Linked DNA regions of Alloactinosynnema sp. L-07. The protein of the gene in region 1 interacts with the protein of each later gene in a pairwise test. Links are inferred from orthologs where the notes say so. Each region holds a gene or a part of one and is shown on either strand. Other genes may lie near its edges.

Region 1 (3,704 bases):
TAGTCATCGACCGCCTCCGCATCATCGGTTCCGCCGCCTACGCTCGGGTCCACGCCTGCCGTGCCCACCCCGCCTATGCCTCCCCAGCCCGCGCGGCCCATGGTCGAGCCGCACCCGCCGACGCCAGTACCCGCGCCACCCACACTCGAGTCGCACCCTCGACTCCGGGTCCCGCGCGTCCACAGCCGGGCCGCGTCCCCGACTCCGGGTCCCGCGCGTCCACAGCCGGGCCGCGTCCCCGACTCCGGGTCCCGCGCGTCCACAGCCGGGCCGCGTCCCCGACTCCGGAGCCCGGGCCACCCACAGCCCGGCCGCACCACCCGACATCGAAACCCGCGCCGCCCACATGCGACCCGCCGATACCAGTACCCATGCCACCCACAGCCGGGCCGCGTCCCCGACTCCGGACCCCGGGCCGCCCACAGGCGAGCCGCACCCGCCGACACCAGAACTCGCGCCGGGCACGCCCGAGTCCGGGCCACCCGTGTTCACGCCGACCTTGCCTCCCCAGGTCTGGCCCACGCTGCCTGTGTCCGCATCGCAGCCGCAACTCATGCACTCACCTCATGCGTCGTCTGCCTTGTCCGCCTCCTTCGCTGGGTTCGTGTCCCCTGTGTCAGGGGTGTCCGCAGGCGAGTCGGCCGTCGGGGCGTTCGGGTCGCCGATTGTGGCGAGGGCGGTGGCGGATTCGGGGCCTTGTTCCAGCAGGGCGCGGAAGCCGTCCTCGTCCAGGACTGGGACCTTGAGTTGAATGGCCTTGTCGTACTTCGATCCCGGGGCGTCGCCGACGACCACGAACGCTGTCTTCTTCGAGACCGAGCCAGACGCCTTGCCGCCGCGGGCGATGATGAATTCCTTGGCCTCATCCCGCGAGTACGTCGTCAGGCTGCCGGTCACGACGATTGACAGGCCCTCCAACGTCCGGGGTGTCGACTCGTCGCGTTCCTCGGCCATGCGGACGCCCGCGGAGCGCCACTTCTCGACGACCTCGCGGTGCCAGTCGACCTCGAACCACTCGCGGACTGAGGTGGCGATGGTCGGGCCTACGCCTTCCGCGTCGGCCAGTTCCTGTTCGCCCGCGGTGGCGATGACCTCGATGGAGCCGAACTCGCGGGCCAGTGCCTGGGCGGCGGTGGGGCCGACGTGGCGGATCGACAGGCCGACCAAGACTTTCCACAGTGGACGGTCTTTGGCCGAGTCGAGGTTCGCCACCAGTTTGCGGCCGTTCGCCGACAGCTCGCCTGCCTTGGTGCGGAACAACTCCACGCGCCCGAGCTTGTCCTCATCTAGCGAGAACACGTCGCCCTCGTCGCTGATCACGCCGGAGGCCAGGAGCGCGGCGGCGGCCTCGTAGCCGAGTACCTCGATGTCGAACGCACCGCGCCCGGCGAGGTGGAACAGCCGCTCGCGCAGTTGGGCCGGGCACGACCGGGCGTTGGGGCACCGGATGTCGGCGTCGCCCTCTTTCTCGTAGGCCAGCGTCGTGCCGCAGACGGGGCACTCGGTCGGCATCTCGAACTCGCGGGCGTCGGCGGGGCGGGCCTCGATCACCGGGCCGAGCACCTCGGGGATCACGTCGCCCGCCTTGCGGATGACCACGCGGTCGCCGATCAGCACGCCCTTGCGCTTGACCTCGGAGGCGTTGTGCAGGGTGGCCATCTCGACCGTCGACCCGGCCACCTTGACCGGCGCCATCACCGCGAACGGTGTCACCCGGCCGGTTCGCCCGACGTTGACCCGGATGTCGAGCAGCGTGGTCGTGGCCTCTTCCGGCGGGTATTTGTACGCGATCGCCCATCGCGGCGCGCGGGAGGTGGTGCCCAGCCTGCGTTGGAGCGCGACCTCGTCGACCTTGATCACGACACCGTCGATCTCGTGGTCGGCGTCGTGGCGGTGGTCGCCCCAATACTTGATGTGCGACGCCAGTTGATCGGCCGTGTCGAGGACCTTCGTGTGCTTCGACACCGGCAGCCCCCACGCCGCCAGCGCCCGATACGCCTCGGATTGCGCGACCGGTTCGAAGCCCTCGCGTTTGCCCAAGCCGTGGCAGATCATCCGCAGCGGCCTGCTCGCGGTGACTTTCGGGTCTTTCTGCCGCAGCGACCCGGCCGCGGTGTTGCGCGGGTTCGCGAACGGAGGCTTGCCCGCTTCGACCAGGCGGGCGTTCAGCTCGGTGAAGTCCTCGACCTTGAAGAACACTTCGCCACGCACCTCGACCAGCGCGGGAACTGGGAACTCGTCGGTCGCGGTGAGCCGATCCGGCACGTCGCGCATCGTGCGGACGTTGAGCGTGACGTCCTCACCCGTGCGCCCGTCGCCCCTGGTCAAGGCGCGGGTGAGCCTGCCGTTCTCGTAGAGCAGGTTGATGGCCAGGCCGTCGATCTTCAGCTCGCACAGGAAGTGCGCGGCCGACCCTACTTCTCTCTCCACCCGGTCGACCCAGGCGCTCAGCTCGTCGGAGTCGAACGCGTTGTCCAGACTGAGCATGCGCTCGACATGGTCGACCGCGCGGAACTCCGTGGAGAAGGTGCCGCCGACGCGCTGACTGGGCGACTCCGGTGTGACCAGCGACGGGTGCCGCTCCTCGATCGCCTCCAGCTCGCGCAGCAGGACGTCGAACTCGCCGTCGGAGATCGTCGGAGCGGATAGGACGTAATAGCGGAACTGGTGGCCCAGCAGGTCCTCGGCGAGCTCGGCGTGGCGCTCGCGCTCCGCGGCGGGCACATCCTCGACGCCCTCGACGGCGGCCGTCTTGGGCTCCTGCGGGAGATCTTCGTCAACACTGGTCACATGTCACAGAGTAGCCAGGACCACTGACATCCGAGAGATCAGCGAGCCAGCCTGTGGATAAGTTCGCGCAGCTCCAGTAGGTCGATGCCGTCGGTAGGGGCACTCGCCGCGGTCTCCACCCGGCGCAAGCGCTCGCCCGCCATTCGCTCACCCAGCGTGGCATCCAGCGGAAGGAACGTCAGCGCCGTGCGCGCCTCAGGCGCGAGGTCGGCCAGCACCGGGTGATACACGGCCACGTCGACCACGCCGTGCGCCTCATCGACCTGGGCGTGCACGCGCACGTCGGCGAGCCCTATCCGATGCGGTCCGAGATTGACGGTGACCTCGGTCGGGTCCGGGACGGCCGGGACGGAGTCGTGGAACTCCCACAGGGGAGTATCCGGCGGGGCAAGCGCTTTCCACTCGTCGGTGAACGCCCGCAGCGCCGGATCCTCCTGGCCGCTCACCACGAACGCGTAGATCGCCCGGATGCCGCGCTCCAGCGAGAAGTGCAGGTCCGGGTGCAGGGCGGCGACCAGCTCGCACAGCTGGTTCTCCACCAGCTGCGGCTCGCCCTCGCCCAGCGCCGTGGCGATCTCGGGCAGCATGGCCTGCCAGTCGCACCAGAACTGCTCGGCGAGCGCCCTCGGATCCGGCGACGCGGGCGCTTCTGCCTGCCGCTTGCCGAACCAGCGGGCTAGCCGCCCGCCACTGACGGAATCACCTGGATCTCGGCGTCCGCCGCCACCGGCGCGTCCGCCCCGCCCAGATACCGGCATTCCTCTCCGTCCACATAGAAGTTCACATACCGCCGCAGTGCGCGGTTCTCGTCGCGTAGTCGTCGTCCCAGCCCGGGGTAGCGCTCCGCGACGACGTCGAGCACACCGGCCAGGGTAGCGGGCACGGGCGCGTCGAGTTCCAGCTTCGCCTGACCG
Region 2 (4,088 bases), 1.7 Mb from region 1 along the record:
GTCCGCTAACGGCTGCTGACCAAGGCCTGGAGACCGGATGACGCAGGTTACCCGCCGCGAACTCGCCCGCGCGGACACCGACCGGGAGATCCGCCGCACCGCGCGCGAGCTGCTGGTGCGCGACGGTCCGCGGGCGGTCTCGCTGCGCGCCATCGCCCGCGAGCTCGGCGTCACCGCCCCCGCGCTCTACCGCTACTACTCGTCCCACTCCGACCTGCTCGACCAGCTCCGCGCCGACGTCTGCGCCGATCTGGGCGCCGAATTGGCCCAGGCCCTGCCGGACGCGGACGCGCGCTCCCAGGTGCTGGCGGTGTGCCGAGCGTTCCGCCGCTGGGCGCTGGCCCACCCGCAGGAGTTCGTCCTGGTCTTCGCGACCCCCGCCCACGAGTCGACCAGCGAGTCGTTCGCGGGCGTCTTCCTCGGCGTGGTCGGCCGGATCCTGATCCCTGGCGCGGTCGACACGCCGCGGGTCCGGGAGATCCCGGCCGCGATCCGGGCCGACCTGGCCGCGTTCCTCGACTCGGTCGGCGCGCTCGGCGTCTCGATCTCCGTGGAGACCGGCTACGCGATGCTCCAGTTCTGGGGGCGGCTCTACGGGCAGGTGGCGCTGGAGGTCTTCGGCCAGTTCCCGTTCCCGGTCCGCGACGCCGAACCCGTCTTCGAGGCCATGCTGATCGACCTGGTTGACGAGTTCGGCCCGCTCTAGACCTCAGAGAACGATGTTGACCAGTCTCCCTGGCACCACGATGACCTTCCTTGGGGTGCCGCCGTCGATCAGGGCGGCCACCTTCTCCTCGGCCAGCGCCGCGGCCTTGACCGCGTCCTGGTCGGCGTCGGCGGGCACCGTCACCCGGCCGCGGACCTTGCCGTTGACCTGGATCGGGTACTCCACGGAGTCCTCGACCAGGTAGCGCTCGTCGGCGGTGGGGAACGGGCCGTGCGCCAGCGACTCGGCGCCGCCCAGCTTCGACCACAGCTCCTCGGCCACGTGCGGACACAGCGGCGCCAGCAGCAGTGTCATCGATTCAGCCACCACGCGCGGGGCGCCGTCGGGGAAGTTCTTGGTGATGCGGTTGTTCAGCTCGATCAGCTTGGCGCCCGCGGTGTTGTAGCGCAGGTTCGCGTAGTCCTCGTGCACGCCCGCGATCGCCTTGTGCAGCGCGCGCAGCGTGTCCTCGTCGGGGGCGGCGTCGCTGACCCGGACCTCACCGGTCTCCTCGTCGACCACGTTGCGCCACAGCCGCTGCAGGAACCGCTGGGCGCCGACGACATCCTTGGTCGCCCACGGGCGGGAGACGTCCATCGGGCCCATCGACATCTCGTACAGCCGGAAGGTGTCGGCGCCGTAGGTCTCGCACATCTCGTCGGGCGTGACCACGTTGCGCTGGGTCTTGCCCATCTTCCCGTACTCCTGCTTGACCTCTTGGCCATCGTGGAAGTACTTGCCGTCGCGCTCGACGACCTCGGCGGCCTCGACGTAGGCGCCGCGCGCGTCGACGTAGGCGTAAGCCTGGATCATGCCCTGGTTGAACAGCTTGCGGTACGGCTCGTCGCCGCTGACGTGGCCCAGGTCGAACAGGACCTTCTGCCAGAACCGCGAGTACAGCAGGTGCAGCACCGCGTGCTCGACGCCGCCGATGTACAGGTCGACGCCGCCGGGGTCGGCCTGGCCGTGGTCGGCCGGACGCGGGCCCAGCCAGTACTTCTCGTTCTCCGGCTCACAGAAGTGCTCGGTGTCGGTCGGGTCGACGTAGCGCAGCTGGTACCAGCACGAACCCGCCCAGTTGGGCATGGTGTTGGTGTCGCGGCGGTACTTCTTCCTGCCGTCGCCCAGGTCCAGCTCGACCTCGACCCAGTCGTGCGCGCGCGACAGCGGCGGCGACGGCTCGGTGTCGGCGTCCATCGGGTCGAACGTCGTCGGCGAGTAGTCATCGATCTCGGGCAGCTCGATCGGCAGCATCGACTCCGGCAGCGCGATCGGCTGGCCGTCCTCGTCGTAGACGATCGGGAACGGCTCGCCCCAATAGCGCTGGCGGGAGAACAGCCAGTCGCGCAGCTTGTACTGGATGGTGCCGCGGCCGTGGCCCTGCTCCTCCAGCCAGGCGATCATCGCGGCCTTGGCCTCGGTGATCTCCATGCCGTCCAGGAACCCGGAGTTGATCGCCGGACCCTCGCCGGTGAACGCGTCGCCATCGAAGCCCTCGGTCGGCTGGACCGTGCGGATGATCGGCAGCTCGAACTTGGTGGCGAAGTCCCAGTCGCGCTGGTCCTGGCCGGGCACCGCCATGATCGCGCCGGTGCCGTAGCCCATCAGCACGTAGTCGGCGACGTAGACCGGGATCTCGGCGCCGTTGACCGGGTTGGTCGCATACGTGCCGGTGAAGACGCCGGTCTTCTCCTTGTTCTCCTGGCGGTCCAGGTCGGACTTGTTCGCCGCCACCCGGCGGTACTCGGCCACGGCGTCGGCGTGCTCGGCGGTGGTGATCACGTCGACCAGCGCGTGCTCGGGCGCCAGGACCATGTAGGTCGCGCCGAACAGAGTGTCGGGACGGGTCGTGAAGACCTCGATCCCGTGCTCGCCGACCGGGAAGACGACCCGCGCGCCGTTGGAGCGGCCGATCCAGTTGCGCTGCATCGCCTTGACCTTGTCCGGCCACTCCAGGCGGTCCAGGTCGTCGATCAGGCGGTCGGCGTAGGCGGTGATCCGCATCATCCACTGGCGCAGGTTCTTGCGGAACACGGGGAAGTTGCCCCGCTCGCTGCGCCCGTCGGCGGTGACCTCCTCGTTGGCCACCACCGTGCCCAGCCCCGGCACCCAGTTGACCGGCGCTTCGGACAGGTAGACCAGCCGGTACTCGTTCAGCACCGCGTACTGCTCGGCGCGGGTCAGCTCACACCAGCCGCGACCATCGGGGGTGTCGCGCTTGCCCTGCGCGAACTGCGCCTCCAGCTCGGCGATCGGCCGAGCCTTGCCCGCGTCGGCGTCGGCGTCGAACCAGGAGTTGAAGATCTGCAGGAAGATCCACTGCGTCCAGCGGTAGTAGCCGGGGTCGACGGTAGAGATCCGGCGGCGCTCGTCGTGGCCCAGCCCCAGGCGGCGGATCTGGCGCAGGTAGTTCTGGATGTTGTCGTCGGTGGTCTTGCGCGGGTGCTGCCCCGTGCGCACGGCGTACTGCTCGGCGGGCAGCCCGAAGGCGTCGAAGCCCATGGTGTGCAGGACGTTGCGGCCGTTCATCCGGTGGTAGCGGGCGAAGACGTCGGTGCCGATGAAGCCCAGCGGGTGCCCGACGTGCAGGCCCGCGCCCGACGGGTACGGGAACATGTCCTGGACGAACAGCTTGTCGGCGGGGACCTCACCCTTGAGCGGCCCGACCGGGTTCGGCGCGTGGTAGGTGCCACGGTCCTCCCAGTGGTCCTGCCAGCGCTTCTCGATCCGCCCGGCCAGCTCGGCGGTGTAGCGGTGGCTGGGCATCGACTCGGCGTCGCTCATCGGGGAATCCTTTCGGTCCTGCTCCGGAATGAGAAAACCCCCCAGCCCAAGGGCATGGAGGGTTGCCGCGCGTACCGACCTGGTCGGTCAGCGCGGCCAACTAAGGAGCAGGCGGGCCGTCCTCATGGGTCGAGGATAGCGCACCGGGTCGACCGGGTATGGGTGCGACCTGCGACACCTCCTACCATCGGTGGGGTGAACCTCGTGTCGCTGCTGCCCCTCGTCGCAGGCCTGCCCCTGCTGGCCGTCGGATTCCTCGGTCTCACCGAGCGACTTCCGCGCAACCGCTTCGGCGGCGTCCGCACCCCGGCGACGCTCCGCAGCGACGAGTCCTTCCGCCTCGGCAACAAGGTCGCGGGCCTGCCGACAATGGTCGCCGGTGTTGTCGGTGTGCTCGGCGGCGTCGCGGGTCTGGCCATGCCCTCCGGATCGGGCGCGCTGATGGTCGCGCTGATCGCAACAGTGGGGCTGCTCGCCATCACCCTTGGCGCGGGCGTGCTCGGTCACCGGGCCGCGACCGCTGTCCCGGAGCCTGCCCCGGAACTCCCGGCGGGCTGCGCGGGCTGCCAGTGCGGTGCGGGCGGCTGCGGCGTACTCA

Evidence for each region. Proteins that work in one complex are often made in the same cells at the same time.
Region 2: the proteins of ligA (region 1) and leuS interact in binary tests that used the Escherichia coli proteins (3 or more experiments, as listed by UniProt). The link is inferred for Alloactinosynnema sp. L-07 from one-to-one orthologs.

What each region holds. Positions count from the first base shown.
Region 1 is NZ_LN850107.1:4,111,370-4,115,073, forward strand. The notes cover bases 178-3,092. They hold ligA (NAD-dependent DNA ligase LigA), read right to left. Parts: upstream 2,791-3,092; coding sequence 565-2,790; downstream 178-564. Other genes in these bases: BN1701_RS18235 (hypothetical protein), read right to left, coding at 2,829-3,092. In the rest of the region: BN1701_RS18225 (GNAT family N-acetyltransferase), read right to left, coding at 1-7; more of BN1701_RS18235, read right to left, coding at 3,093-3,548; BN1701_RS18240 (MoaD/ThiS family protein), read right to left, coding at 3,467-3,704. UniProt on the Escherichia coli protein: DNA ligase that catalyzes the formation of phosphodiester linkages between 5'-phosphoryl and 3'-hydroxyl groups in double-stranded DNA using NAD as a coenzyme and as the energy source for the reaction.
Region 2 is NZ_LN850107.1:5,825,975-5,830,062, forward strand. The notes cover bases 510-3,808. They hold leuS (leucine--tRNA ligase), read right to left. Parts: upstream 3,491-3,808; coding sequence 710-3,490; downstream 510-709. Other genes in these bases: BN1701_RS26445 (TetR/AcrR family transcriptional regulator), read left to right, coding at 510-706; BN1701_RS26455 (SdpI family protein), read left to right, coding at 3,686-3,808. In the rest of the region: more of BN1701_RS26445, read left to right, coding at 38-509; more of BN1701_RS26455, read left to right, coding at 3,809-4,088.